Regions from separate parts of the Pantoea sp. USHLN298 genome, predicted to be linked through region 4. Evidence: predicted binding sites of a transcription regulator. Region 4 holds the regulator's gene; each other region holds the start of a gene.
The links. The regulator CRP, encoded in region 4, controls carbon source genes, mostly activating them, when cyclic AMP is high. The targets are predictions, from matches to a motif close to ATGTGANNNNNNTCACAT.

Region 1: a site for CRP is predicted at 5,264-5,281, ahead of aaeR (HTH-type transcriptional activator AaeR). Genes of this name have one in related genera too.
Region 2: a site for CRP is predicted at 4,632-4,649, ahead of deoC (deoxyribose-phosphate aldolase). Genes of this name have one in related genera too.
Region 3: a site for CRP is predicted at 4,537-4,554, ahead of garD (galactarate dehydratase). Genes of this name have one in related genera too.

The regions. Positions count from the first base shown of each region.
Region 1 covers NZ_JBBCRO010000006.1:422,542-430,241, forward strand. Annotated here, with positions in the region: gene yhcN (peroxide/acid stress response protein YhcN) at 1-18, shown strand, start outside; gene WFK59_RS17715 (barstar family protein) at 72-341, opposite strand; gene WFK59_RS17720 (NAD-dependent succinate-semialdehyde dehydrogenase) at 397-1,848, opposite strand; gene aaeB (p-hydroxybenzoic acid efflux pump subunit AaeB) at 1,961-3,913, opposite strand; gene aaeA (p-hydroxybenzoic acid efflux pump subunit AaeA) at 3,923-4,855, opposite strand; gene aaeX (p-hydroxybenzoic acid efflux pump operon protein AaeX) at 4,863-5,066, opposite strand; gene aaeR (HTH-type transcriptional activator AaeR) at 5,299-6,216, shown strand; gene tldD (metalloprotease TldD) at 6,250-7,695, opposite strand.
Region 2 covers NZ_JBBCRO010000006.1:221,033-228,732, reverse strand. Annotated here, with positions in the region: gene prfC (peptide chain release factor 3) at 1-1,385, shown strand, start outside; gene osmY (molecular chaperone OsmY) at 1,645-2,259, shown strand; gene WFK59_RS16780 (DUF1328 domain-containing protein) at 2,359-2,520, shown strand; gene WFK59_RS16775 (patatin-like phospholipase family protein) at 2,746-3,798, shown strand; gene WFK59_RS16770 (TatD family hydrolase) at 3,795-4,607, shown strand; gene deoC (deoxyribose-phosphate aldolase) at 4,841-5,620, shown strand; gene deoA (thymidine phosphorylase) at 5,683-7,011, shown strand; gene deoB (phosphopentomutase) at 7,107-7,700, shown strand, end outside.
Region 3 covers NZ_JBBCRO010000006.1:54,977-62,676, forward strand. Annotated here, with positions in the region: gene garL (2-dehydro-3-deoxyglucarate aldolase) at 1-40, opposite strand, end outside; gene gudD (glucarate dehydratase) at 85-1,416, opposite strand; gene WFK59_RS15975 (enolase C-terminal domain-like protein) at 1,427-2,773, opposite strand; gene WFK59_RS15980 (MFS transporter) at 2,770-4,131, opposite strand; gene garD (galactarate dehydratase) at 4,722-6,281, shown strand; gene WFK59_RS15990 (flavodoxin) at 6,370-6,816, opposite strand; gene truC (tRNA pseudouridine(65) synthase TruC) at 6,829-7,608, opposite strand; gene WFK59_RS16000 (YqcC family protein) at 7,608-7,700, opposite strand, start outside.
Region 4 covers NZ_JBBCRO010000007.1:46,374-54,073, reverse strand. Annotated here, with positions in the region: gene WFK59_RS18235 (aminodeoxychorismate synthase component II) at 1-159, shown strand, start outside; gene argD (bifunctional acetylornithine/succinyldiaminopimelate transaminase) at 241-1,461, shown strand; gene WFK59_RS18225 (YccS/YhfK family putative transporter) at 1,463-3,538, opposite strand; gene crp (cAMP-activated global transcriptional regulator CRP) at 3,596-4,228, opposite strand; gene WFK59_RS18215 (OsmC family protein) at 4,532-4,936, shown strand; gene WFK59_RS18210 (phosphoribulokinase) at 4,964-5,833, opposite strand; gene WFK59_RS18205 (YheU family protein) at 5,895-6,113, opposite strand; gene WFK59_RS18200 (hydrolase) at 6,118-7,134, opposite strand; gene WFK59_RS18195 (LysE family translocator) at 7,195-7,700, shown strand, end outside.

The DNA of each region.
Region 1 (7,700 bases), on a different contig from region 4:
GCTCAGCTCTATAAGTAATTCCTCGTCAGATTTATGACGAACCCTTTGGCCCCGCTCGCCGGGGCCCTTTTTCATCTGACGTTAAAGTGCAGCTGACCTTCCAGCTCCTCTTCTGCTTCATCAAACAGCAAAATCAGCGCACCATAGCGTCGTCGCTGCCCTTTCCCCAGATTTACAAACTCAATCTCCAGCGGCATCGGCAACAGATCGCCGGTCACCACATCCCATAGTCCATCCAGATCGCAGATCCGCCGCTCTTCCAGCGCAAACCGCTCGCTGAACTGGCGAAAAAAATGTGCCTGATCGACTATCTCATTGAAATCAAAACGCTCGGTTTTCATGCTGACGGCTCCCATCCTCCGTCTGCGGGCGACCCGCGCCGCCCGTTCCTGACCGCTAGCCCAAACCGCCGAGATGCAGCGCTTTGATCTCCAGATACTCTTCCATACCCAGCACCGAACCTTCGCGCCCCAGTCCCGACTCTTTCACGCCACCAAACGGCGCGACTTCCGTCGACACGGCGCATTCGTTTATCCCGATCATGCCGCTTTCCAGCGCGGCAGAGACGCGGAACACCCGCTGCAGGTTCTGGGTGTAGAAATAAGCCGCCAGACCAAAGGGCGTATCGTTGGCGCGGCGGATCACCTCTGCCTCATCATCGAACCGGAAGCAGGCGGCGACCGGACCAAAGGTCTCTTCCTGTGCCAGCTGCATTCCTTCGTGCGCCTCGGTAATCACCGTCGGTTGCCAGAAGTTGCCACCCAGCGCATGACGCTCGCCGCCAGCCAGCAGTTTGCCGCCTTTGGCGACCGCATCCTTAACGTGCTGTTCCACCTTTTCCAGCGCAGAGGCCTCAATCAGCGGCCCGACAATCACTCCCTCTTCCATGCCGTTACCCACTTTGAGCTTACTGACTTCGTCTGCCAGCTGGCGGGTAAAGCGGTCATAGATAGCGCTGTGAATGTAGAAGCGGTTCACGCTGACACAGACCTGACCCGCATTACGGAATTTATTGGCGATCGCGCCCTGCACGGCGGCATCAATATCCGCATCCTCAAACACGATATAAGGCGCATTGCCGCCCAGCTCCATAGAGACTTTTTTCATCGTCTCTGCGGCATTGCGCATCAGCAGCTTGCCGACCTCGGTTGAACCGGTGAACGAGATTTTACGCACCGCTTTACTGGCCATGATGGCGTCGCTAATCGCATGCGTATCACCTGCCACTGCGTTGAGTACGCCATCCGGCACGCCAGCCTGCTTCGCTAACGCCAGCAAGGCAAAGGCAGAAAGCGGCGTATTGTTGGCGGGTTTGATGATGCCGGTACAGCCTGCCGCCAGCGCCGGACCCAGCTTGCGCGTCAGCATCGCCATCGGAAAATTCCACGGCGTGATGGCAGCAACAACGCCAATCGGTTCGCGGGTCGCCAGAATACGGGAACCCGGTTTGGCTGGCGGGATGATTTCACCGTTAGCGCGTTTTGCCTGTTCGGCAAACCACTGAATAAAGCTGGCGGCATACTCCACTTCGCCTTCCGCCTCTTTCAGCGGTTTCCCCTGTTCGGCGGTCATCAGCTCGCCCAGCCAGCGCTTGTTCTCAATGATCAGCTGGTACCAGCGATAAAGGATCTCCGCGCGCGCTTTGGCGGTCAGGGCGCGCCAGGCGGGAAAGGCGCGCTCAGCGGCAGCAATCGCCTGCTCCGTTTCCGCTTTACCCGCTTTAGCGACCTGCGCGATCACCTCGCCGGTGGCGGGATTGGTCACGTCAAAAGTGGTAGAGGTGCGATGCCATTGACCGTCAGCTAAATAACCGGTCTGAAATAGTTCGCTTGTGTGCAGTGATGTCATTGATTCGCTCCTGTCATTTTACCCTTCCGTCAGAAGAGTATAGTTGGCAAAAGCGACAGGTTTTGTGACGGGATGGCATTACACCGGCCGCTGCAGGACGCAGCGGCCGGTTTCAGATTTGGATTAGGGTGTTCTGATACTTGTTCAGCATGGTCGCCAGCCGTTTTACCGGTTCGGTTACGCTGACGGGCGCATCGTAATGCACCAGCTTCTGCTGATAGACCTCCAGCTCCTGCAATAACTGCTCAAAGTAGTAGCGTCGTTTGTCATCGCTGCCGGCGGAGATCACCCGATCGGCGGTGTAGCGCAGCTGGCGATGGTAGGCGGAGAGATCGTCATTCACCGGCACTTCTGCATTGCGTAACCGCTGATGTCCAATGATCAGCGTCAGCGCGATGCGATATTTATCGATGTCGCCGGGAAACAGGTTTAACAGCAGAAACAATTGCTGATAGAGCGCTGGCAGATGGTTTTCACGGCGGCGCGCCTGATTGGTGGTCATCGCCGACACGGCCGCATACATAAAGCGGTTAAGCAGTTTGCGTCCGGTGCGCGCTTTCGATTTATCCCGAATCAACAGGATCACCATCATCGCCACGAAGCAGCCGATCACCTGGCCCAGCACGTTATCGAGGAACACATTGAATCTGAACTCCATCGGGTTATCCAGCACCAGCACGTTAAGCGTCCCGATTAACGCACCAAGGGTGCCCAGCTGACGTCGCTGTACAAAGATACCGCCGATAAAGCCGAGCAGGCCGATGGCAATACAGAGCAACAGTGCGCTCTGCTGGGTATTGGGCAAGACGTAGATAAAGTAGAGCGCGCCAAGCGGCACCGCGACCGTCATGCCGTAGAGAAAGTCTTTCGCCATCATCAGCGGATTCGGCATCCGCATCGCCAGCGCGGTAATCACCGCCAGCATCACCATGCAGCCGCTACCCGAGGTCCAGCCGGTGTATAACCAGAATAACGATCCCAGCGCTGTGGCAACAAAAGTACGGATGCCATTGATCATCGCGTGATGGGTTTCAGCCGAACGCGCCTGAATCACGATTTCGCGTTGCAGGATCTCCTCTTCCAGCGAGGTGATACGGCTGTTACTTTTAATGCCGTTGAGCAGCAGCAGATATTCGGTTGCTGCGCCGACCCAGCTCACCAGCGTGTCCGGCGTCGATTTGCCGCTGGCACCCATTACCCGCCGCATCACCTTCATCCGCTTATGCACCTCTTCAACCGTCGTGGCCTCTTTTTCAATCAGCAAACGGTACTGCGGCGGAATGTAGTCGGGGCGCGCATTCTGAATCAGAAAGGTTTCGGCCGCCTGGGTAATCAGGGTCAGCGAGAGCGTATTGAGCATCTGCAGCCGTCGATTGCTGTTCTTCCAGCGCGAGGATTCCATCATCAGCTGGCTGCGCATACTGTTTAGCGCAGTGGTACGGCGCACCAGCGCGCTCCAGGCCTTATCAACCTCTTCTTTGTCACCGTGCGCGACGCAGAGCTGCAGCAGCTGATAATGCGCCACCAGCAGCGAGTCCACTTCAGCATCGATCACTTTTTTAATCGAGCGCGGCGAGAAGATCATATCCGCCAGAATGGCGCACAAAATCCCGAGCACGATCTCACTGCAGCGCTCTACCGCATACTGCGGTGCCAGCGTCAGGCCGCCGCTGGCGTCGGCGGTAACCACGATAATCAGTGCGGTATAGCCTGCCAGCCCCAGAGCATAGGAGTTTTCAACTTTGATCAGCGATGAGAGCCAGACGCAAAGACCGGCCCAGATGCAGCAGAGCAGCAGCATCACCACCGGCGCACGCACCGTGGCGATCATAATGGTCAGGGCGGCGATACAGCCGATGAAGGTACCGATGATTCGCAGCACACCGCGGTAACGTAGCGCACCTGAATAGGGATCGCCACCGGCGGCGAAGGCGGTGCCGCCGGCAACAATGCCCGCGGTCATCACCGCCCAGCGAGGCGTTTCAAGGTTAAGGTGAAAACCAATCATCAGCGCGGCAAGCAGCGCGAAGGTCAGCTTCACCGGGAAACGCAAGAACTCGATCATATCGCCCTCTTAACCAAACTCACGCAGGCGATTAAACAGTCGGGTCATTGGCGACACCTGTTCCGGCTGGCGATCGGCCTGACCGGTGATCACCACCGTCGCCGTGGTGCCTGCCGGGAAGCGGTTGCCTGGCTGTTGATCAAGACGAATACGCACCGGCACACGCTGCGCCAGACGTACCCACTCCAGGTTAGAGTCGATAGTTGCCATGCCTTTGCTGTCGACCGAGCTGCTGCTGTTGGTGACGCCAGCAGCCACGCTGTCCACCGTACCGCGCAGCACCACATTGCTGCCGAGCGGCGTCACTTCAGCGCGGAAGCCCTGCTCCACGCCGTGCAGTTTGGTCTCTTCCAGGTAGGCCAGCACGTAGAAGGAGTGCTGTTGCACCAGCGCCACCGCCACCGAACCGCGGGTGATAAATTCGCCCTGGTAGACATTCAGGTTGGTGACCCAGCCATCAGACGGTGCCTTAACGGTAGTGCGCTCCAGATCGATCTTCGCCAGGTCGCGGGTCGCCACCGATTTCGCCAGCTGGTGTTCGCTGGTTTGCAGATCGTTGTTAGCCTGATCAATCGCTTCGCGAGACATAGCGGAAGTACCGAGCTGGTTACGACGTCCCGCTTCGCGGCGTTTCTCACCGACCAGCGCCTGATAATATTCGACGTCAGCCTGGGCCTGGTCCAGCGCTTTCTGATAACGCGGGCGATCCACCACAAACAGGGTGTCGCCCTTCTTCACCAGCTGGTTGTCATGAACCGGTACGTCGGTAATCAGACCGGTGACATCGGGTGAGATGGCGACGACGTCGGCAGCGAATTTTGCGTCACGGGTCCAGGGCGATTCGGTATAAAACACCCAGGCGCGGAAAATAATCACCACAGCGATGATGACCAGCAGGATAGTAATCGCGTAACGCGCGATTTTTCTTATGAGTGCTTTCACTTAAACCTCAGACAAATAAACGGGATACAAGGTAAAACACACAGCAGTAAAGCGCTGTATTAAAAAGTGCCGGATGCCAGACAAGATCGTAAATACCGCTCGGCGTCAGCACACGTTTCACTAACCAGAACAGCATTAGCGAGATAATTAATTCGATGAAAACGGGCGGAAAAGAGAGCCCAAACATGACAAATACCGGAAGCACACTCATCAGAAATCCTTAGTTCGACCTTGCCGGGATACTTCTTTGCCTCGTCAGATGTCGCAGGAAAAGCCACTGGTCGCTCTATCCGAACCCCAGCTGGCTTAATAATAGCGTATCATCGAAGGGCAACAGGCAATGAAGAATCACCGGGAAATACCCCGGCGCGCTTATAGTAACGCGCCTGACTATAAGTTTTCTACAGAATGTGATCTAAATCACTTTTAAGCCAGAGTAAATAATGGAACGACTCAAGGGCATGTCGATTTTCGCCAAAGTGGTTGAACTGGGTTCGTTTACCGCTGCCGCACGCCAGCTCCATCTGAGCGTCTCTTCGATCAGTCAGATCGTGGCAAAACTGGAAGATGAGCTACAGGTCAAATTGCTTAATCGCAGCACACGCAGTATCGGGCTGACAGAAGCGGGCAAAATTTATTATCAGGGCTGTCGTCGTATGCTGGCGGAAGCTACCCAGGTGCATGAGCAGCTCTACGCCTTTAATAACACGCCGATTGGCGTACTGCGTATTGGCAGCTCCTCTACCATGGCACAGAACGTGCTGGCTGGCATGACCAGCGATATGCTGCGTGAGTATCCGGGATTGAGCGTCAATCTGGTCACCGGCATTCCGGCACCGGATTTGATTGCCGATGGCCTGGACCTGGTGATTCGGGTCGGTGCGCTAAAAGATTCCAGCTTGTTTTCACGTCGCCTGGGCGCCATGCCGATGGTGGTCTGCGCGGCAAAAAGTTATCTGGCGCAGCACGGTACGCCGGAAAAACCGGGCGATATCGATAATTTCGCCTGGCTGGAATATAGCGTGCGTCCCGATAATAACTTTGAGCTGATTGCGCCAGAAGGGCTGGTGACGCGACTGGCGCCGCAGGGGCGTTTCGTCACTAACGATTCACTGACCCTGATCCGCTGGCTGAAAGCGGGTAACGGCATCGCCTACGTGCCAATGATGTGGGTGATTGATGAGATCAATGCCGGTGAGATTGATATTCTGTTTCCGCAGTATCAGTCTGAGCCGCGCCCGGTTTACGCGCTTTATACCGAAAAGGATAAGTTGCCGCTCAAGGTTCAGGTCTGTATCGATTATCTGACTGGCTACTTCGAACAGGTTGCCGAGCAGTATCAGCAGCAGCGTAAAAGCTAACAACCCGCCGGGCGGCGGGTTGTTGAGAGAATATCAGGCGGTGCCGCCGATAGTCAGTTTATCCAGCTTCAGGGTCGGCTGGCCCACGCCCACCGGCACGCTCTGGCCTTCCTTACCGCAGACGCCAACGCCTTTATCCAGCGCCAGGTCGTTACCTACCATTGAGATCTGCTGCATCGCTTCAATACCGGAACCAATCAGGGTCGCGCCCTTCACCGGTTTGGTAATTTTGCCGTTCTCAATCAGATAGGCTTCTGAGGTAGAGAAGACAAATTTGCCTGAGGTGATGTCCACCTGGCCGCCACCAAAGTTAGGCGCATACAGGCCATATTCAACGCTTTCGATGATCTCCTGCGGCGTCGACTTGCCGGCCAGCATATAGGTGTTGGTCATACGCGGCATCGGCAGATGGGCATATGATTCACGACGACCGTTTCCGGTAGGACTGACGCCCATCAGGCGCGCATTGAGCTTGTCCTGCATGTAGCCTTTCAGCACGCCGTTCTCAATCAGCATATTGTACTGACCCGGTACGCCCTCATCATCGACCGCCAGGGAGCCGCGCAGCCCTTCAATGGTGCCGTCATCGACCACCGTACAGAGTTCTGACGCCACCAGCTGCCCCATTTTGCCGCTGAATACCGAGGTGCCGCGACGGTTGAAGTCGCCTTCCAGACCGTGTCCCACCGCTTCATGCAGCAGTACGCCCGGCCAGCCCGCGCCCAGCACCACCGGCAGCGTACCGGCAGGTGCCGCCACGGCAGAAAGGTTAACCAGCGCCATTCGCACCGCTTCACGCGCCCAGGCATCGGCACGCACATCGCCATTTTCATCGGCGAGGAAGAACTCATAACCGGTACGTCCGCCGCCGCCGCTTGAGCCGCGCTCGCGTTTACCCTGATCTTCGACCTGAACACTGATAGAGAGACGAACCAGCGGACGCACATCAGCCGCCAGCGTGCCATCCGTCGCGGCCACCAGCACCTGCTCATACACGCCGCTCAGGCTGGCGTTGACCTCCTGCACGCGCGGGTCGGCCGCACGGGCCACCTGATCGACACGGTACAGCAACGCAATTTTGTCTTCACGCGTCAGGCTGCTGAGCGGGTCAACCGTGGAGTAGAGCGAGCGGTTCATTACCGCAGACAGGGTGTGCGCCTTGCCGTTGCCCTGTTCGCGTACGATGCTGCGTGCCGCTTCCGATGACAGCCGCAGGGCGTTCAGCGTGATCTGGTCAGCATAGGCAAAGCCGGTTTTCTCACCGCTGACGGCACGCACGCCGACGCCCTGATCAATATGGTAGGAGCCATCTTTGATGATTTTGTCTTCCAGCACCCAGGATTCGTGGAAACTGGACTGAAAATAGAGATCGGCATAATCCAGACGACGTTCTGAAAGCTGCCCTAACAGGGAAAAAAGGTCCTGCTGATTAATGCCGTTAGCAGTTAGTAACTGCTCACTTACCAGGTTCAGAGTCATCGTTT
Region 2 (7,700 bases), on a different contig from region 4:
CCATTACCACCTCGGTGATGCAGTTCCCCTATCGCGATAGCCTGGTGAACCTGCTGGATACACCGGGTCACGAAGATTTCTCGGAAGATACCTACCGTACGCTGACCGCGGTTGACTGCTGTCTGATGGTGATCGATGCCGCGAAAGGCGTTGAGGATCGTACCCGCAAGCTGATGGAAGTCACCCGTCTGCGCGATACGCCGATCCTGACCTTTATGAACAAACTTGACCGTGACATCCGCGATCCGATGGAAGTGCTGGATGAGGTGGAAAGCGAGCTGAAAATTGCCTGTGCGCCCATCACCTGGCCTATCGGCTGCGGCAAGCTGTTCAAAGGGGTGTATCACCTCTACAAAGATGAAACCTATCTCTACCAGACCGGTAAAGGCCACACCATTCAGGATGTCCGCATCGTGAAGGGGCTGAACAACCCGGACCTCGACATCGCGGTCGGGGAAGATCTGGCGGCACAGCTGCGTGAAGAGCTGGAGCTGGTGCAGGGCGCATCGCACGAATTTGAGCAGGAAGCGTTCCTTAACGGCAAACTGTCGCCGGTCTTCTTCGGCACCGCGCTGGGTAACTTCGGCGTGGATCATATGCTGGATGGCCTGGTCGCCTGGGCACCGCGTCCGATGCCGCGCAAAACCGATACCCGCACCGTTGAAGCCAGCGAAGAGAAATTTACCGGCTTCGTATTTAAAATTCAGGCCAACATGGACCCGAAACACCGTGACCGCGTGGCCTTTATGCGCGTGGTGTCAGGGAAATATGAGAAAGGGATGAAGCTGCGCCAGGTGCGCACCGGCAAAGATGTGGTGATCTCTGACGCGCTGACCTTTATGGCGGGCGACCGTTCCCACGTTGAAGAAGCCTATCCCGGCGACATCATCGGCCTGCATAACCACGGCACTATTCAGATCGGCGATACCTTCACTCAGGGTGAGAACATGAAGTTCACCGGTATTCCGAACTTCGCGCCGGAGCTGTTCCGTCGTATCCGCCTGCGCGATCCGCTGAAGCAGAAACAGCTGCTGAAAGGGCTGGTTCAGCTGTCGGAAGAGGGTGCGGTACAGGTGTTCCGTCCGGTTCACAACAACGACCTGATCGTCGGTGCCGTCGGGGTGCTGCAGTTCGATGTGGTGGTGGCGCGTCTGAAGAGCGAATATAACGTCGAGGCGATCTACGAAGCGATCAACGTCTCAACGGCGCGTTGGGTCGAATGTGACGATGCGAAAAAGTTCGAAGACTTCCAGCGTAAAAACGAAGTTAACCTCGCGCTGGATGGCGGTGATAATTTGACTTATATCGCCCCAACCATGGTGAATCTGAATATTACGCAGGAACGTTATCCTGACGTCAGGTTCCGCAAAACCCGCGAGCACTGATTCTGCGCTATCCGGGCCATTCCAGCTGGGAATGGCCCTGTTTTCCTCCTTCCAGACTCCTCCTAAAAACCCCGTTTTTCTTCTGTTTTGACGTGTGATCAACCAGTTAGCCAGGCAAAGCGCGAAATGCCGTCTATGATTACTCTATCGGACGGCGGAAGAGACTTCTCTTGTCCTTACGTCCTGTAACCCAGCAGCGCGGTTTGCTGCTGTTGCGCCCACAGTTTTGGGCGAGTTAACTGATAGAAGGAATATATCGATGAACAAGACTAAGATTGCTAAAACCCTGATGGCCGCCATGATTGGCTCAGCACTGATCAGCGGCAGCGCACTGGCTGACGAATCAATGTCGCAGAAAGCGTCACAGACAGCCGACAGCGCGGGTTCAAAAATCGATAGTTCTATGAAAAAAGTCGATGGTTTTATGGATGACAGCGGCATCACCGCCAAGGCAAAAGCCGCACTGGTTGATGATGACGCGATTAAAAGTACGGATATTTCGGTGAAAACGCATCAGGGCGTGGTGACATTAAGCGGTTTCGTCACCTCACAGGATCAGGCTGAAAAAGCCGTGGCTGTGGTGCAGAAAATCGAAGGTGTTAAATCCGTCAGTGACAAGCTACACGTTAAAGACAGCAAATCTCAGTCAATGAAAGGTTATGCGGGCGATGCCGCTACGACCAGCGAAATTAAAGCTAAGCTATTAGCGGATGACATTGTTCCGTCGCGCAACGTAAAAGTTGAAACCACCGACGGCGTTGTTCAGCTTTCAGGGCACGTTGCAAATCAGGCGCAGTCAGACCGCGCTGAGAGCATTGCGAAAGCCATTGAAGGCGTGAAAAGCGTTAAGAATGACCTGACGGTTAAATCTTAATGGTAACCGTGCGGCCGCAACAGCAGGCCGCACGGATAAAAGATACCCATCCGGGGATTAAATAAGCAGTTCGATTTTCAATAGGGTAAGGAGAGGCTTATGTTTCGTTGGGGCATTATTTTTCTGGTGATCGCACTGATTGCTGCAGCGTTAGGTTTTGGCGGTTTAGCGGGTACAGCAGCATGGGCAGCTAAAGTTGTCTTCGTTGTTGGTATTATCCTGTTCCTCATCAGCCTGTTTACCGGCCGTAAAAAGCTTTAGCCGATGAGTCCTGCAGTATAATGCAAAGCATGTAAGCATAAAGCGGAGACCAGTCATCTGTAGCGCATAAGGTGAAAAAGGGATTTTTTCACACCGTTACAAGGGGCAATCAGCACAGCGCGGTTGCCCGGCTAAAGGAGGGTATGACTGGTTCTCCGGAATGCTGCTGGACAGACGTCACAATCCCTCAGCCTGCCCGCGGGAACCCCTTTTGAGGTTCACACAGTGGGTACACGCATTCCCGTTACGCTCGGCGCCATTGAACCTCTTGCGCTGACACCCTTTAAATCGCATAAAATTGCGCTGGTCTGTGAAGGCGGCGGTCAACGCGGTATCTTCACCGCAGGCGTGCTGGATGAGTTTCAGCGTGCCCGATTCAACCCCTTTCAATTAATGCTTGGCACCTCTGCCGGTGCGCAAAATCTTTCTGCCTTTGTCTGTGGTCAGCCTGGCTACGCCCGTCGCGTGATAACCCGTTACACCACCAATAAACTCTTTTTCGATCCGTTGCGTTTCGTGCGCGGCGGTAATCTGATCGATCTCGACTGGCTGGTCGAAACCACGCGCAGCGAATTTCCGCTGGCGATGACCAGCGCCGAAAAAATGTTCTCCAGCGGACGTGAGTTTTATATGTGTGCCTGCCGCAGCGACGACTACGCGCCAGGCTACTTCACGCCAACGGCTGACAACTGGCTGGATTTAATCAAAGCCTCCAGCGCCATTCCCGGCTTCTACCGGCTTGGGGTTAACCTTGAAGGGATCAGCTATCTGGATGGCGGCATCAGCGATGCGATTCCGGTGCGGGAAGCGGCGCGCCGTGGCGCAGATACCATTGTGGTGATTCGTACCGTACCGTCACAGATGTTCTACACGCCAAAATGGTTTAAGCGTATGGAGCGCTGGATGACGGCGGCTGCCTTCCAGCCGATGATTAACGTGCTGCACCAGCATGAGCAGAGCTATCGGGAGATTCAGCAGTTTATTGAAAATCCGCCCGGTGACTTACGCATTATTGAGATCTTTCCTCCGCATGTGCTGGCCAGCAGCGCGCTCGGCAGTCGGATATCGTCGCTGAATCAGGATTACCATCTGGGCCGACGCTGCGGCCGCTATTTCCTTGCCACGCTCGGCCAGTGGCTCAGTGATGCGGAGCCGCAAAGCCCGCCGCGCATCGTGATGCCGTCTGCGCCGGTTGCCAATGCGCCGGATAACCGCGAGATTATGACGCCGCCGCTGGCAGATAATGATGCCGATTACGATAAAGGATCGCTGGCATGAGGTTTATCGATACCCACTGTCATTTTGATTTTCCGCCGTTTGAGGCGGATGCTGAGGCCAGCCTGGCGCGTGCCGCTGCCGCAGGCGTTGAGAAGATTATTATCCCGGCGGTGGAGGCCAGTCGGTTTAACCGGGTCTGCGAGCTGGCTGCCAGCCATGCTCCGCTCTACGCCGCGTTTGGGCTGCATCCGATTGCCATTGAACAGCATCAGGAAGCCCATCTCGATCAGCTGGAGACGTTGCTGCAGCAGCGCCCGCGTAAGCTGGTGGCGATCGGCGAGATCGGGCTGGATCTCTATCGCGACGATCCGCAGTTTGATAAGCAACTGCGCTTTCTTGATGCGCAGCTTAAACTGGCGAAACGCTATGCGCTGCCGGTGATCCTGCACTCGCGGCGTACCCATGACAAGCTGGCCCAGCATTTGCGGCGTCACGATCTGCCGCGTCGCGGCGTAGTACACGGCTTCGCGGGCAGCCTGCAACAGGCGCAGGCGTTTATTAAACTCGGCTATGCGATTGGCGTCGGCGGCACCATTACCTATGAACGGGCGAGCAAAACCCGTCAGACGCTGGCGCAGCTGCCGCTCTCTTCGCTGCTGCTGGAAACCGATGCGCCGGATATGCCGCTGAAAGGCTTTCAGGGCCAGCCAAACCGGCCAGAACGGGCGCGCCAGGTGTGGGAGACGCTCTGCACCCTGCGGGAAGAATCCCCTGAAGAGATCGCCGATGCGCTGTGGCATAACAGCCAGCAGCTGTTTCAGCTCGATCCCGCTTTCCCTGCCGTACGCCTTCAACCCGCTCAGCGCTAGCGGATCGCCTTTGCCCCAGGGTGAGTGTGATAATAGTAACATTTGATCGGGTGGCGTATAATGGGCTTTAAATGGCGTTATATGCGACTCAGATCTGGTTTTTCATGTCAGTATTACATCATTTTCTTATTCTGATGTGACTGCTGGCACATAAAAAAGCCGGTGACGCTGTTATTATTATCACATTCCGCCGGCCAGCCGGTGGATCGCACCTCGATCCTTTGGAGAGCCTCATGACCGATATCAAACACCTTGCCCTGCGCGCCCTGAAACTGATGGATTTAACCACCCTGAATGACGACGACACCGACGCAAAAGTGATCGCCCTGTGTCATCAGGCTAAATCCCCGGCAGGCAACACCGCCGCAATCTGTATCTATCCGCGTTTTATTCCGATTGCCCGTAAAACGCTGCGCGAGCAGGGTACCCCGGAAATCCGCATCGCCACGGTGACTAACTTCCCGCACGGCAATGACGACATTGAGATTGCGCTGGCAGAAACCCGCGCGGCGATCGCCTACGGTGCCGATGAAGTGGATGTGGTGTTCCCGTATCGTGCGCTGATTGCCGGCAACAGCCAGGTCGGTTTTGATCTGGTGAAAGCCTGTAAAACCGCCTGCGCCGAAGCAGATGTGCTGCTGAAAGTGATCATCGAAACCGGCGAACTCAAGCAGGAAGCGCTGATCCGTCAGGCCTCTGAAATCGCGATTGATGCCGGTGCGGACTTCATCAAAACCTCTACCGGTAAAGTGCCGGTTAACGCCACGCCTGAAGTGGCGCAGATCATGATGAACGTGATCCGCGATAAAGGCGTCAGCCAGCAGGTTGGCTTTAAGCCCGCTGGTGGCGTGCGCACCGCTGAAGATGCCGCGATCTACCTGAAAATGGCGGAAGAGACGCTGGGTGCCGACTGGGCCGATGCGCGTCATTTCCGTTTTGGTGCATCAAGCCTGCTGGCGAGCCTGCTGAATACCCTGGGTCATGACAGCGACACCAGCAAAGCGGGTTACTGATCTTTCAGGCGGTCGCTGACCGCCTGTTCCCCATCCTGATTTCCCTGAACCAGGGGGTTACCTTGTTCCTGCCACAAGAAATAATTCGCAAAAAACGTGACGGCCATGCGCTGACTGAAGAGGAGATTCGCTTCTTCATCAATGGTGTGCGTGATAACACCGTTTCGGAAGGTCAGATCGCCGCGCTGGCGATGACCATCTATTTCCACGACATGACGCTGCCTGAGCGCGTGGCGCTGACCATGGCGATGCGTGATTCCGGTACCGTGCTGAACTGGAAATCGCTCAACCTGAATGGGCCGGTGGTGGATAAGCATTCGACCGGCGGCGTCGGCGATGTGACGTCGCTGATGCTCGGGCCGATGGTGGCCGCCTGCGGCGGCTATATTCCGATGATCTCCGGCCGTGGCCTCGGTCATACCGGCGGCACGCTGGACAAGCTGGAGGCGATTCCGGGCTTTGATATCTTCCCCAGCGATGACCGCTTCCGCGAAATCATCAAACAGGTTGGGGTGGCGATTATCGGCCAGACCAACTCCCTGGCCCCGGCGGATAAACGCTTCTACGCCACGCGCGACATTACCGCTACCGTCGATTCCATCCCGCTGATTACCGCCTCGATTCTGGCGAAGAAGCTGGCGGAAGGGCTGGATGCGCTGGTGATGGATGTCAAAGTGGGTTCGGGCGCGTTTATGCCAACCTATGAGGCGTCAGAAAGTCTGGCGCAGTCGATTGTGGGCGTCGCCAATGGCGCAGGTTGCCAGACCACCGCACTGCTGACGGATATGAACCAGGTTCTCGCCTCCTCTGCCGGTAACGCATTGGAAGTGCGGGAAGCGGTGCGCTTCCTGACCGGCGAACAGCGCAATCCACGTCTGCTGGAAGTGACGCTGGCGCTGTGCAGCGAAATGTTGATTTCCGGCAAACTGGCCGCAGATGAGAAAGAAGCGCGCCAGCAGCTGATGCAGGTGCTGGATAACGGCAAAGCGGCGGAAATTTTTGCCCGCATGGTCGCGGCCCAGAACGGGCCAGCCGATTTCGTAGAGCGCTACGACACCTATCTGCCCGCGCCGATGCTCAGCAAAGCGGTCTATGCCGATCGACCGGGCATCGTCAGCAGCATGGATACCCGGGCGCTGGGGCTGGCGGTGGTCGCGATGGGCGGTGGACGCCAGCGCGCCAGCGACAGCATTGATTACAGCGTCGGTTTAAGCGAGATGATTACCCTGGGTGAGCGTGCTGATGCTCAGCGCCCGCTGGCGATTATCCATGCCAGCAACGAAGCGCAGTGGCAACAGGCCGCCGCAGCGGTCAAAGCCGCGCTGGTGCTGAGTGATACCGCGCCCGCCGCCACGCCAGTGGTCTATCGTCGTGTGAGCGATGTCAGTTAACCGGCCAGTAATCGGTGCCAGCGGCAACGCATTCGGGTATACTGATCTGATCGCTTTTTTTTGACTTGTCACGCGCCATTGCGCAGGAGACTTGCATGAAACGTGCTTTTATTATGGTTCTCGACTCCTTCGGGATCGGCTCCAGTAAAGATGCCGATAAATTCGGTGATGAAGGTTCAGATACGCTCGGCCACATTGCTGAAGCCTGTTTCAACGGTGAAGCAGATAAAGGCCGTAAAGGGCCACTGCATCTGCCTAACCTGACCGCACTGGGTCTGGCTAAAGCCGCAGAACTCTCTACCGGTCGCTTCCCGGCGGGCCTCGATCCGAACGCGAAGATCACCGGCGCTTACGCTTACGCCAGCGAAATTTCGTCAGGTAAAGATACGCCGTCAGGCCACTGGGAAATCGCCGGTGTACCGGTGCTGTTCGACTGGGGTTACTTCAGCGATCAGGAGAACAGCTTCCCGCAGGAACTGCTCGATAAGCTGGTAGAGCGCGCGGCGCTGCCGGGCTATCTCGGTAACTGCCACTCTTCCGGTACGGTGATTCTGGATCAGCTGGGTGAAGAGCATATGAAAACCGGCAAGCCGATTTTCTACACCTCTGCGGACTCCGTATTCCAGATCGCCTGTCACGAAGAGACCTTTGGCCTGGATCGCCTCTATGCGCTGTGCGAAATTGCCCGC
Region 3 (7,700 bases), on a different contig from region 4:
AACGACGACGAAATCCATTCGGCCAGGCTGCATTACTCATGGTTAACTCCTGTGGCGGTGGCTCCGCAAGGGGAGCCGAAAAGGTTAACGTACCAGGCAGGGACGTTTATTGTCGTAGGTCCATCCTGGCACCAGAAATTGCATCGCCTGCGCATCATCACGCGCACCAAGGCCATGTTTCTGATACAGCGCATTGGCCTGCATCACCTGATCCATATCCAGCTCAACGCCGAGACCCGGTTTCTGCGGCACCTGCACCATGCCGCCTTTAATCTGGAACGGCTCTTTGGTCAGGCGCTGATTGCCTTCCTGCCAGATCCAGTGGGTATCAATCGCGGTGATGGCGCCCGGCGCGGCGGCGGCAACGTGGGTAAACATCGCCAGTGAAATGTCGAAGTGATTATTGGAGTGCGAGCCCCAGGTCAGGCCGAAGTCGTGGCACATCTGCGCCACGCGCACCGAGCCCTGCATGGTCCAGAAATGCGGGTCAGCCAGCGGAATATCGACCGACTGCAGCGACAGCGTATGCCCCATCTGCCGCCAGTCGGTGGCGATCATGTTGGTGGCGGTCGGCATGCCGGTCGCCCGGCGGAACTCCGCCATCACTTCGCGGCCCGAATAGCCCTGCTCCGCGCCACAGGGATCTTCAGCGTAAGCCAGCACATCTTTCAGCTGTTTACCCAGCATGATCGCTTCGTTGAGAGACCAGGCACCGTTAGGATCGAGCGTAATGCGCGCCTCAGGAAAACGCTTCGCCAGCGCGGTAACCGCTTCGGCTTCTTCGCCACCGCGCAGTACGCCGCCCTTGAGTTTGAAATCGTTGAAGCCATATTTTTCATACGCTGCTTCTGCCAGCCGCACCACCGTGTCCGGGGTTAACGCCTCTTCGTGACGCAGGCGATACCAGTCGCAGGGATCGCTCTCCTGGCTCTGATAGGGCAGAGAGGTCTTGCGGCGGTCGCCGACATAGAACAGATAGCCGAGCATCTCAACGCGGTCGCGCTGTTGCCCGTCGCCCAGCAGGGTCGCCACGTTAACGCCCAGATGCTGCCCCAGCAGATCCAGCATCGCCGCTTCAATGCCGGTCACGACGTGGATGGTGGTGCGCAGATCGAAGGTCTGCATGCCGCGCCCGCTGGCATCGCGATCCGCAAAGGTAGTGCGCACCAGGCTGAGAATATTTTTGTATTCGCCCACGGTTTTACCGATCACCAGAGAAGCCGCATCTTCCAGCGTCTGACGGATTTTTTCGCCGCCCGGAATCTCGCCGACGCCGGTATGACCGGCGTTATCTTTGATAATCACAATATTGCGGGTAAAAAACGGCGAATGCGCGCCGCTGAGGTTCAGCAACATGCTGTCGTGACCGGCAACCGGAATCACCTGCATGGCGGTCACTTTAGGTGTTGAACTCATCTCCTGCTCCTTATGCTGTTGCACGGCCAAAAGCCGGGCGCTTACGGTCGAATGTCCAACCGGGAATCAGATATTGCATCGCCGTGGCGTCGTTGCGGGCGCCAGCGGGCAGTGACTGGTAAAGCTGGTGGGCCTGATGCACGCGGTCCCAGTCAAGCTCAACGCCGAGGCCCGGCGCGTCCGGCACGGCAATTTTGCCGTTGCGGATTTGCAGCGGATTTTTGGTCAGGCGCTGATCGCCCTCCTGCCAGATCCAGTGAGTATCAATCGCGGTAGGATTGCCTGGCGCGGCGGCACCCACATGGGTGAACATCGCCAGCGAAATATCGAAGTGGTTATTGGAGTGGCAGCCCCAGGTCAGGCCCCAGTCGTCGCACAGCTGCGCCACCCGCACGGCACCGCTCATGGTCCAGAAATGGGGATCGGCTAACGGGATATCGACCGCATTGAGCATCACCGCATGATTCATCTCGCGCCAGTTGGTGGCGATCATGTTTGTGGCGACCGGCAGACCGGTGGCGCGGCGAAACTCCGCCATCACCTCGCGTCCCGAATAGCCCTGCTCGGCACCACAGGGATCTTCAGCGTAAGTCAGCACATCCTGCATCCCTTTACAGAGCGCGATGGCTTCGTCCAGTAACCAGGCACCGTTGGGATCGACGGTAATGCGGGCGTCGGGAAAGCGCTGCTTCAGCGCCGCCGCGGTGGCAATCTCCTGCTCGCCCGGCAGCACGCCGCCTTTGAGTTTGAAATCTTTAAATCCGTATTTATCCGCAGCCGCCTCCGCCAGCCGTACCACCGCTTCGCTGGTCAGCGCTTCCTGATGACGCAGGTGATACCACTCATGGCTGGCCTGATCACCGCTCAGATAGGGCAGATCGGTTTTGCGCCGATCGCCGAGGTAAAACAGATAGCCCAGCACCGTGACTTCATCACGCTGCTTGCCGGGACCGAGCAACTCCGCCACCGGGACGCCCAGCGACTGGCCCAGCAGATCGAGCAGTGCCGCTTCCAGCGCCGCCACCGCATTGACCCGCAGTTCAAACGTCCAGGCACCGTTGCCGAAGGTGGTAAAGTCAGCCGACTGGTTGCCCTTATGCACCTGCTGCACCAGGCGGTTCATCCGGGCAATCTGCTGGCCTTTCACCTGCGGAATCGCCTCGATCAGGGTCTGATAGATGGTGTCGCCGCCGGGCGCTTCGCCGACGCCGGTATGCCCGGCGCTGTCGGTGAGCACCACAATGTTACGGGTGAAGCAGGCGCTGTGCGCACCGCCAATGTTAAGCAGCATGCTGTCATAACCGGCAACCGGGATAACCTGCATCTCTGTGATCACCGGCGAACTTTGCGTATTCATAATGCATCCTTACCGGGCCAGGTTTTCAGTTCGACACGTTTAATATCGCCCGCAATCACCAGGAAGCTGAAGGCAGCGACAAAGGCATGAATACCGACATAAATCAGCGCGCCTTCAAAGGAACCGCTGGTGGCGATGATGTAACCGATAGCGATCGGCGTAACAATGCCAGAAAAGTTACCGAACATATTGAACAGGCCGCCGCTCAGGCCACTGATCTCTTTCGGTGCGGTATCCGCCATCACTGCCCAGCCCAGCGCACCAATCCCTTTACCAAAGAAGGCCAGCGCCATGAAGAACACCACCACCCATTCGGTTTCGGTGTAGTTACACATCACCATCGAAATAGAGAGCAGCATGCCAAGCACGATCGGCGTTTTACGCGCGATATTCAGCGAGCCGGTTTTGCGCATCAGCCAGTCGGAGATCACCCCGCCCAGCACGCCGCCGAGAAAGCCGCACACCGCCGGAATCGAGGCAATAAAGCCCGCTTTAAGAATCGACATGCCGCGCGCCTGCACCAGATAGACCGGGAACCAGGTAATAAAAAAGTAGGTTAAGGCGTTAACGCAGTATTGACCGAGGTAGATACCCAGCATCATGCGTGAGGTCAGCAGCTGTTTGATCTGGAACCACTTCTCGCTCCAGCCCACTTTGCGACCCTCTTTTTTGGCATCCATGTTGATCAGCGCACCGCCCTGCTCCATATACTCCAGCTCGGCTTTATTCACGCCCGGATGATCGGTGGGATCGTGGATGACTTTCAGCCAGATGAAGCTGAGGATGATGCCGAGTCCGCCCATGAACCAGAAGACGTGCGCCCAGCCCACGGAGGAGACCAGCCAGCCCATAATCGGTGCGAAGATCACGGTGGCGAAGTATTGCGCTGAGTTGAAGATCGCCACCGCCGTGCCGCGCTCCTGCGCCGGAAACCAGGCTGCAACAATGCGGCTGTTGCCAGGGAAGGAAGGCGCTTCGGCCAGTCCGACCAGGAAACGCAGGATAAACAGAGACATGATGATACCGAAGCCGCTGAACAGATCGACGAACCCTTGCAGGAAGGTAAACAGCGACCAGGTAAAGATGCTCCAGAAATAGACGCGTTTTGAGCCGAAACGATCGAGCAGCCAGCCGCCCGGAATCTGACCAATAACGTACGCCCATGAGAAGGCAGAGAAGATATAACCCAGTCCGACTGAATCGAGGCCAATATCTTTGGACATCGCCGAACCGGCAATCGAAATGGTTGCGCGGTCGCCGTAGTTGAATGAGGTGACAATAAATAACATCACCACAATCCAGTATCGGGCATTGGTGCGCTTCTGCACCGTTTCCGCGGTCTGGCTGAAACTATTCATGATGCACTCCTGAAATATAGCGTGAGCTACATTCGCTCTGACTGCATACACATCGCGTTGGGTATCAGAGAGAAGTTGGGTTAAACACGGCGATCTTTTTGTTTTGGCAAACTTTTCTTTACCCTTACTGTTTTGCGGCAGCCTGCCGGTAAAGGGTGCTGACCGGGGAACCGCGGCCGGTGCAACCTGCGACAGAATGGGTAAAGCGTCGTGACGGATAACCTGACTTTGGCTAACGGAAATCAGTATAAGAACACCCTGCGGCGATGACATTGGAGCATCGCCCTGGAATAGGATTGATGTTTACTGGATTATTTGGCGTTTGCACAGAATCCTGCGGCATGGCTCACGGAACCTGTAAATAACCGCCTCTCAACAGGCCGGAAAGCCGTTTTCCCCCGCTGTTTGTGAGGTTCTTCACTTGCTTTTGGATAATCGACCCAAAACGCCGCGACAAATCTTTTCAAAGCCGGTCAATTGCACAATGCACAGCCTGCAGCGCCTCCTTATACTGAAACTGGCAAACTGTGACAGCGACTATCACAACAACGCACCGCAAAAGTACGGTGCGACAGACCGGAAGGTGAGCGATGACCCCTACTACAACCGAACAACCGCTCTATATCAAAGTCCATGAGCTCGACAATGTCGCGATTGTGGTCAACAGCCTGGGCTTGCCCGCCGGCACCCGTTTCGCTGATGGCCTGACGCTGACGGAGCATGTGCCTCAGGGTCATAAAGTGGCGCTGAGCGCGATTGCGCAGGGCGCACCCATTCTGCGCTACGGTGAAGTGATCGGTTATGCGCTACGCGACATCGCCGAAGGGAGCTGGATAGATGAGTCGCTGGTGGCTCTGCCGGAAGCCCCGCCGCTTGAGAGCCTGCCGCTGGCGACCCAGGTGCCTGCCGAACTGCCGGCGCTGGAAGGCTACACCTTTGAAGGCTATCGCAACGCCGATGGCAGCGTCGGCACCCGTAACCTGCTCGGCATCACCACCAGCGTACACTGCGTGGCAGGCGTGGTTGACCATGTGGTACAGCTGATTGAACGCGATTTACTGCCGCGCTATCCCAATGTCGATGGCGTGGTGGCACTGAACCATCTTTATGGCTGCGGCGTGGCGATCAATGCGCCGGCGGCAGTGGTGCCGATTCGCACCATCCACAACCTGGCGCTGAACGCCAACTTCGGCGGCGAAGTGATGATTGTCAGTCTCGGCTGTGAAAAATTACAGCCGGAACGGTTGCTGACCGGCACGCCAGACGTGCAGCCGATCTCGCTGGAGGAGCATGACATTGTGCGGCTGCAGGATGAGAAGTTGGTTGGGTTCGGCGCGATGGTTGACGAAATTTTGCAGGTCGCCGAGCGCCACCTGAAGCGACTGAATCAGCGCCAGCGCGAAACCTGTCCGGCTTCTGAGCTGGTTGTCGGCATGCAGTGCGGCGGCAGCGATGCCTTTTCGGGCGTGACGGCCAATCCTGCGGTTGGTTTCGCCTCCGATCTGCTGGTGCGCTGTGGCGCTACGGTGATGTTCTCGGAGGTCACTGAGGTGCGTGATGCGATTCATCTGCTGACGCCGCGCGTCATTAATGAAGAGGTTGGTAAGCGCTTACTGGAAGAGATGGCCTGGTATGATGACTACCTGAATCAGGGTCAGACCGATCGCAGCGCCAACCCGTCGCCTGGTAATAAAAAAGGCGGACTGGCAAACGTGGTGGAAAAAGCGCTCGGCTCGATCGCTAAATCGGGTCGCAGTGCGATTGTCGAAGTGCTGTCGCCAGGTCAGCGCCCTACCCGACGCGGCTTAATCTATGCCGCGACTCCAGCCAGCGATTTTGTCTGTGGCACCCAGCAGATGGCTTCCGGCATTACTCTGCAGGTGTTCACTACCGGACGCGGTACGCCGTACGGACTGGCGGCCATTCCGGTGATTAAGATGGCAACGCGTAATGCGCTGGCCGAGCGCTGGCACGATCTGATGGATATCAATGCCGGTACGATCGCCACCGGCGAAGAGAGCATTGAGCAGGTAGGCTGGCGACTGTTTGAGTTGATTCTGGATATCGCCAGCGGTCGCAAACAGACCTGGTCAGATCGCTGGGGAATCCGCAATCAGCTGGCGGTGTTCAATCCGGCACCGGTGACCTGATCGGAGCCGGACCCGGATGCCCGTGACGGCGGACCGGGCCAGCCGCATCAGCTAAAGAGGCTGGGATAAGAGAGCAGGCCTGGCGGAATTACAGCAGCGCGCCCCAGGCCTCAACCCAGGGAGAGGTCACCGCTTCCGGTTCCGGATTCTCACTGGCATCGACCAGCAGAACGTCGCCAACGCGCTGGGCGCTGTGTTCCTGCAACAATGCATCAAAGGTTTTACCCGCGCCACAAAAGTGGTCGTAGCTGCTGTCACCCAGCGCAATCACGCCATAACGTAGCGTTGGCTGATGACCCAGCTGATCTTTTACCGCGTGAAACAGCCCGGAAATGGTATCCGGAAAGTCGCCGTGTCCGGTTGTGGAGGTCACGATCAACGCAACGTCGCTGGCGTAAGCCTGCCAGTCTGCCAGCGTCGGATCTTCAAATACCGTCACGCTGTGGCCCTGCTGTTGCAGAATCGGCTCTGCCTCTTCCGCCACTAACAGCGCATTGCCATATACCGTGCCTACAAAAATGCCAATCTTTGCCATCTGCCTTCTCCGTTATTCTGAAACCTTATCCTCTCCTGGCGCCGCAGCAAACTCAACCCGCGGTACCTCAGGAATGCAATCCTGCCAGCCAAACTGCGTCATCAGGTTCTGCCAGACGCTATCCAGACCGGCTCGAATCAGCAGCGGCTCGCCGGTCACCGGATGGGTCAGCGCCAGACTGCTGGCGTGCAACATCAGGCGGTTAGCCCCGAAGTGCTCTGCCGCGCCGCGATTCTGGCGCAGGTCGCCGTGGGCGGAGTCGCCGATAATCGGATGACGCAGGTGCGACATGTGACGCCGCAACTGATGCTTGCGACCAGTTTTCGGTGACAGTTCCACCAGGCTATAGCGCGACGCAGGATAACGGCCAATGCCCACCGGCATCTCCACCGTAGCCAGCGACTGATAATCCGTGACCGCTGGCTGCGCGGTGCGCGCTTCAGTGGCGTGCTTATCGGCAATTTTGTCCAGCTCTTCCACCAGCGGGTAGTCCAGCGTACCGCCGGTTTCCAGCCAGCCGCGTAGCACCGCATGGTAGGTTTTCTGCATCTGGTGCTGCTCAAACTGCTGCGACAGCAGGCGTCCGACTTCACTGGATAATCCCATCAGCAATACGCCTGAAGTGGGACGATCCAGCCGGTGCGCGGTAAAGACATGCTGACCGATCTGATCGCGCACCGTCTGCATCACAAACACCGTTTCATGCCGGTCCAGCCAGCTGCGATGCACCAGCCAGCCACTGGGTTTGTTGACCGCCACCAGCCACTCGTCCTGATAAATGATTTCCAGCATCAGACAGCCGCATCCTTGAGTAACGCATCAAGCTGACGCAGCGTCAGCAACAGCGGCGCAACGCCGGGCTGGTCAGGCACCAGTGCCACTTC
Region 4 (7,700 bases):
GCCTTTGAAGTCACCGCCTGGAGCCTGCGTGACGGCCAGCCCGACGAGATCATGGGAATCCGCCATAAAACCCTGGCGCTGGAAGGGGTGCAATTCCATCCTGAAAGCATTCTCAGCGAGCAGGGACACCAGTTGCTGCACAATTTCCTGACGCAATAGTTTGCCTTTGAGTGATTTTTTATGCATATTTTGTGATTATTATTTCACAGAAGCACAACAATCACTCAAAGGGAGTCACTCATGGCAGCCGAAAAAATTGCGGTCACACGCGAAACGTTCGATAACGTTATTTTGCCTGTTTATGCACCAGCGCAGTTCGTGCCGGTGAAAGGCAAGGGCAGCCGAGTCTGGGATCAGCAGGGCAAAGAGTATATCGACTTTTCTGGCGGCATCGCGGTGACTGCGCTCGGCCATTGCCATCCTGCGCTGGTAGAGACGCTGAAAAGCCAGGGCGAAACCCTGTGGCATACCAGCAACGTCTTCACCAACGAACCGGCGCTGCGTCTCGCCAGTAAGCTCATCAGCGCCACCTTTGCCGATCGGGTGTTTTTCGCCAACTCCGGTGCCGAAGCGAATGAAGCGGCGTTTAAACTGGCGCGCTATTACGCCTGCAAACGTCACAGCCCGTTCAAGAGCAAGATCATCGCCTTCCACAACGCCTTTCATGGCCGGACGCTGTTTACCGTGACGGTCGGCGGGCAGCCAAAATATTCTGATGGATTCGGTCCTAAACCGGCCGATATCGTCCATGTTCCCTTTAATGACCTGGATGCGGTGAAAGCGGTTATCGACGATCACACCTGCGCTATCGTGGTTGAGCCGATTCAGGGCGAGGGCGGCGTCGTGCCCGCCACGCAGGAATTTATGCAGGGGCTGCGTGACCTGTGCGATCAGCATCAGGCGCTGCTGGTGCTGGATGAAGTGCAGAGCGGCATGGGACGCAGCGGCAAGCTGTTTGCCTATGAGCATTACGGTGTGCAGCCCGATATTCTGACCTCTGCCAAAGCGCTGGGCGGCGGTTTTCCGGTCAGCGCCATGCTGACCACTAACGAGATCGCCTCGACTATGGCACCCGGCGTGCACGGCACGACCTATGGCGGCAATCCGCTGGCCTGCGCCATTGCGGAAACGGCGCTGGATATTATCAATACCCCTGAGGTGCTGGAAGGCGTTGATCTCCGGCGTCAGCAGTTTGTCAGCGCGCTGCAGGCGATAGATGCAAAATACGATCTGTTCAGCGACATTCGTGGTAAAGGCCTGCTGATTGGCGCGGCGCTGAAGCCGCAACACGCCGGCAAGGCGCGTGACATTCTGAATGCCGCCGCCGCGGAAGGCGTGATGGTGCTGGTGGCTGGCACCGACGTGATGCGTTTCGCGCCTTCACTGATCATCGAGCCCGCCGATATCGAAGAGGGTATGCGCCGCTTTGCGACCGCCGTCAGCAAGGTGATCGCCGGCTGATTTAGTTTTTGCGTAACCGTCTGATCAGCCAGCGGCCATGCTGTGGTCGCTGGCTCCACGCCAGCGATGAAATGGTGTGCATCACGCTCAGATGATCCAGAATGCGGCGCACATGCTGCTCCAGCACCGTCACCGGCCCTTCATTAATATTTTCCAGCTCATCCAGCAGATTGACCTGCGAACTGGCACCATCATATTCCAGCCGCTGCTGGCAACGTTGCAGCGCAATTTCGCACGACTGCAGATAGCGCTCCGCCAGCGTGGCGGTCAGCATGGTATGTTCCCGCGCCAGTATCGTCATCGCATTGATGTGCTCAACAATGAACTGGCTATGGGTGACCCACAGCCGCATATCCTTGAGATACTGGGCGTTAAAAGCCGGTTCCTGCATCGCCTGGTTCAGGGAGTTAAACAGCGCATTGTGCGCCTGATTAACCCGTACCCGCTGATAAGCGAGCTTCTCCGGCGACTGTTCCGCGCCCAGCAGCAGCCGCAGCGCATCCTGGTAAGTTTCCAGCGCGTCATGGGCGTTCTGTCGCAGCAAGCCGCTCTGCCACTGCGGCCAGAGCCACAGCATCCCGCCGAAGGCGATCAGGCAGCCCATCAGGGTATCCATCAGGCGCGGCAGCAGGAACTGCGCGCCATTCAGCGACAGCAGTTGCAGCGAGTAGACCGCCGTCACCGTGAAGCCAATCATCGACCAGCCGTAAAACTGGCGGGTAAAGCGGTAGCTGATAAAAGTGATCACCAGCATGATCATCAGCACCAGCGACTCCGGTACCGCGAGACGTAAGGTGGCGGCGGCAATCACCAGTCCGACAAAAGTGCCCAGCGCCCGGTGCTGAATACGAACCCGGGTGGCGCTATAGCCGTTCTGGCTGACGAACATAATGGTCATCAGAATCCAGTAGGGCTTCGGAATATTGAAAAACAGCGCCAGCGCACTGCCCAGCATCAGCATCACGGCAAAACGACCGGCGGTGCGCAGTGCAGACGAACGCCAGGAAAGATAACTGCGCAGCGCCGGCAGCAGCGGCAGACGGCGCTGGCGATCGGCCATCAGGTCACGCTGATAGAGCGGCTTTTGCGTACGCAGCACCCGCGCGATGCGGTTAAAGTGATAAAGACAGAAATTTCCCACCGGATTATCAGGATGCTGGCGGGCAATTTTTTCCAGCGCGCCGAGCTGCTTCTCCATGCCAAACCGATCGGGCAACTGGTGATAGAGAATGTTATCCGCCAGCACCCGTAAGCGGGCCGAGATGGTCTGGGCATTCCAGCGGATCACCGCTTCCGCATGGCTCTGCTCCACCAGTTTCTGCACCTCTTCCGGCTGATGCAGGCTGACCGAGATATGTTCCTGCAGATCCAGCGCCACCTGAAAAGCACGGGTCAGCCGCTTATGGCTGTGATCCCGACTGGCAGACAGCATGTGCATCTGCTGGTAACAGGTGGTGATCAGATCGACCACTTTTTGCTGACGCGCCAGCAGCGGCGGCAGGGCCTTTTCCGGATCGGTCAGCTGGGTCAGCAGGGTATATTTGGCGTCGCAATAGTTGGCCAGCTCACGGTAGATCAGGCTCAGGCTTTCGCGCATCGGCTGCTCTTTCCACAGCCAGAACCAGAACCAGTTAAACAGCCCGTACCACAGCGTGCCGCCGATATAGAGCAGCGGCGGTACGTAGATCGGCATACGGCCAATCAGACTCAGCGTGAAGATGGCGGCGATCAGCGAGCCCGGCAACAGACGGCCGTGCAACGGGCTAATTTCACCGGTGACGCCCAGCAGCAGCGGCATCGCGAACAGAATCAGCGGCAAAGGAATCGCGTGCAGCGTCAGCCACTGAATCAGAAAACTGCCGAGCGCAAACAGGCTGCCGCCAACAATCAGGCGTTTGAAGAAACGTTTATGCGGGGTATCCAGACCGGCGATATTGCAACAGGCGGGGACTAACGAGAACAGCAGACCTTTTTGCAGGTCGCCAGCCAGCCAGCCCAGCGCCACTGGCAGACAGAGCACCAGCGTTTGCCGCAAGGCATAATTGACTTCAGGATGGTAAATAATTCGACGCCACATCGGCCCAACACAAACAATAACGGCGCGATGTTGCCATCACGCCGTGGGTGACAGGAATTAGCGGGTGCCGTAAACGACGATGGTTTTGCCGTGTGCGGAGATCAGGTTCTGATCTTCCAGCATCTTCAAAATACGGCCCACGGTTTCACGTGAGCAACCAACGATTTGGCCAATTTCCTGACGAGTAATTTTAATTTGCATGCCGTCGGGATGCGTCATGGCGTCTGGCTGCTTCGCCAGGTTAAGCAGAGTCTGAGCAATGCGTCCGGTGACGTCGAGGAAAGCGAGGTTACCCACTTTTTCAGACGTAACCTGCAGGCGACGCGCCATCTGCGACGAGAGTCGCATCAGGATATCGGGGTTAACCTGGATCAGCTGACGGAATTTCTTGTAGGAAATCTCCGCCACTTCGCACGCGGTTTTCGCACGTACCCAGGCGCTGCGCTCCTGACCTTCTTCGAACAGGCCAAGCTCGCCAATAAAATCGCCCTGATTCAGGTAAGAAAGAATCATCTCTTTGCCTTCTTCATCTTTAATCAGAACCGCGACGGAACCTTTCACGATGTAGTAAAGCGTTTCTGCTTTTTCACCTTGGTGAATCAGCGTACTTTTGGATGGATACTTGTGAATATGGCAATGGGACAGGAACCATTCGAGTGTAGGGTCTGTTTGCGGTTTGCCGAGAACCATTCGCTATTATCCTCTGTTGTAATCGTGCCCAAAATACAGGGGGCAGTTTTCCCTGTCAGGCGATGAAAGCTTCAAGCGTTTCCCTTACAGGAAATTATTCGGGCTGCATTCGGCGCAGTGCGCATCATTCTTCCCGGCTTCGCCATCGGGTGACGAAAAATATTTTCAGCACTGTTTGTAGCACAGCTTTTGCCGACTGTCTTCTGTTGTCTCGCTTCAGCTAACAGCGGATTTCTCTGGATTGCTGTTTACCAGGCGAAAGCGTACTCTGACGGCAAAACCGCATATTCTGGAGCGAAAATCATGCAGGCAAGAGTGAAATGGGTAGAAGGGCTGACATTCCTCGGTGAGTCGTCGTCCGGCCATCAGGTATTAATGGATGGCAATTCGGGTGATAAAGCGCCCAGCCCAATGGAGATGGTGCTGATGGCGGCGGGCGGATGTAGCGCCATCGACGTGGTTTCAATTCTGCAAAAAGGCCGCAACGATGTGGCTGATTGTGAAGTGAAACTGACCTCAGAACGTCGTGAAGAGGCGCCGCGAATCTTTACGCACATCAACCTGCACTTTATCGTTAGCGGCAAAGCGCTCCAGGATAAAGCGGTCTCACGCGCGGTGGATCTTTCTGCAGAAAAATATTGCTCGGTTGCCATCATGCTGGGCAAAGGCGTCACCATTACCCACAGCTATGAAGTGATCGAACGCTGATCTCTGCGGGGGCCGCTCTGCGGCCTCTTATTCTATTCGCTTGCCTTCCACCAGTCGCTTCACCAGTGGTCCCATGATCAACTCCATCGCCAGCCCCATCTTTCCGCCCGGCACCACCAGCGTATTAATGTGCGAGATAAACGATCCCTGCAGCATCGCCAGCAGGTAAGGGAAGTCGATATCGTCCAGCGCCTGGAAGTGGATCACCACGAAACTCTCATCCAGTGACGGAATAGCACGGGCGGCAAACGGGTTCGAGGTATCCACCGTCGGCACGCGCTGGAAGTTAAGGTGAGTGCGCGAGAACTGCGGCGTAATGAAGTTGATGTAATCTTCCATCGAGCGCACCACCGAGTCCATCACCGCTTCCCGCGAATGGCCGCGTTCGCTGGTGTCACGCACCAGCTTCTGAATCCACTCCAGGTTGACAATCGGTACCACGCCGACCAGTAAATCGACATGCTCAGCCACGTTATGCTGGGCGGTCACCACGCCGCCGTGCAGTCCTTCGTAAAACAGAATATCGGTGTTTTGCGGCAGCGGTTGCCACGGCGTAAAGGTGCCCGGCACCTGATTCCACGGAACGGCTTCGTCATAGGTATGCAGGTATTTACGCGACTGGCCCTCACCGTTGAGCCCATACTGTTTAAAGCTCTGCTCCAGCAGGCCAAAGTCATTGGCTTCCGGACCGAAGTAACTGACATGACGGCCCAGATCGCGCGCTTTGCGGATCGCCATATCCATTTCCGGCCGGGTGAAGCGGTGAAAACTGTCGCCTTCCAGTTCGGCAGCGTGCAGATCGAGCTGCTGAAAGATTTTACGGAACGCGAGGCTGGTGGTGGTGGTTCCCGCGCCGCTGGAACCGGTGACGGCAATTATCGGATGGCGTGCAGACATAAAAAAGCTCCCTGTGAGGTCGGGCCATGGGCATTGTTACCATGAATTGCCGATCGGCGCATCAGCCGCGAAATTCTTTGCGCGGCATAATATTGACCGATTCATGCAGCTCCGACCACACCAGCACCACTTCACCGGTTTCCAGCTGGCGGCGGACGTCAGCCACTTTTTCGTTCAGGCTGCGCTCCTGCTCGCCGTAGTCGGTGCCTTCACGCAGCACGAAGGTTTCAATCAGATTTTCGAGGGTCTCAGGTGAGACCTGTTGCCAGGGAATAATCACAACGTCAGGTATCCAGAAAAGGGGTCATCCATTGGGGTATGCGCTGTTCAAGCCACATTTCGGGCTGGCGCAATGTCCCGCCGACAAAGCCAACGTGACCGCCGTGTGGGGTCAGCTGATAAGTAATAGTGGCAGATAATTGGCTGCTGTGCGGTATCACCTCATCACTCATGAACGGGTCATCTTTGGCATGAATGATCAGCAGCGGCTTAGCGACCTGTTTCAGCCAGGGCAGGGCGCTGGCACGCCGATAGTAATCAGCGGCATCGATAAAACCGTGGGCGCGAGCGGTGATCGCATCATCGAAGTCACGCAGACGCCGCAACGCTTTCAGTTGCGCCAGATTGACCGGCAACGTTTCTGGCCAGGCGTGCAGTTTGCGCCGCGCATTCTTCTTTAGCTGGGCCAGCAGGTAGTATTGATAAAAGCGCGAGAAACCGCGCTCCAGTCTGATGCTGCACGGTTCCAGCATCAGCGGCGCAGAGACAATGACGCCGGCATCAACCGGCGCATCCGACCCCTGCTGGCCCAGCAGACAACCCAGCATATTGCCGCCCAGTGAAAAGCCCACCGCGACGGTCGGAACCCGGCCCCAGCGGGATTGCAGCCAGTGCAGGAAATAGCGCGCATCTTCGGTTTCGCCGGAGTGATAGATGCGGTTCTGCCGGTTAGGTTCGCCGCTGCAGCCGCGGAAATGCATCACCACCGCCAGCCAGCCACGCGCGCGGCAGATCGCCATCAGCCCGTGGATATAGGGGCTGTGGAAGCTGCCTTCCAGCCCGTGAAACAGCACTACCCGGGGTTTATGCAGCGCCCGCTGCGGATCTTCACTCCAGGCGAGATCGACAAAATCGCCATCGGGCAGATCGAGACGCTGCCAGTGCGGATCGACGTTGATCTGCCGCCGCAACAGACGGGGCAACACCGTTTGCAGATGGGCATTGCGCAGACCCGCTAACGGGATAAATTGATCGGTGTCGGGTCCGGTGAATTTCATTCGGTAAAAGCTTGTCTGATCCATATCACACTGTTAGCTTCGATAGGTTTTTTGCTTGCTGGGGGTGAGGAGCACCCGATTGCTATGGAACTCAGTCTTTTCTTGTCGATGTTAGGATTCCTTTGGGTCGCCGCGATCACGCCAGGCCCTAATAATATGTTACTTACCGCAGGCGGTGCCAATTTTGGCTTTCTGCGTACGCTTCCCCTGATGATTGGCATCATGATCGGCATGCAGGTGATGCTGCTGATGGTGGCGTTTGGCGTCGGCGGGCTGATTCTGCTCTATCCCTCGCTGCATCTGGTGCTGAAAATCGCCGGTAGCCTCTACCTGCTGTGGCTGGCCTGGAAAATTGCCACCGCCAGCTATGAAAAACTGGATACCGATCAGGTGCCGGTTAAACCGATGCCGTTCTGGCAGGGTGGCTTACTGCAGCTGATTAATCCCAAAGCCTGGCTGATGGCACTGGGCGCGGTCGCCAGCTTTAGTCTGGCTGGCGACGCCTATCGTCAATCGGTGATGGCGATCAGTCTCGGCATGTTTATCGTCAATCTGGTGTCCGGGCTGATCTGGATGGGCTTCGGCGCGAT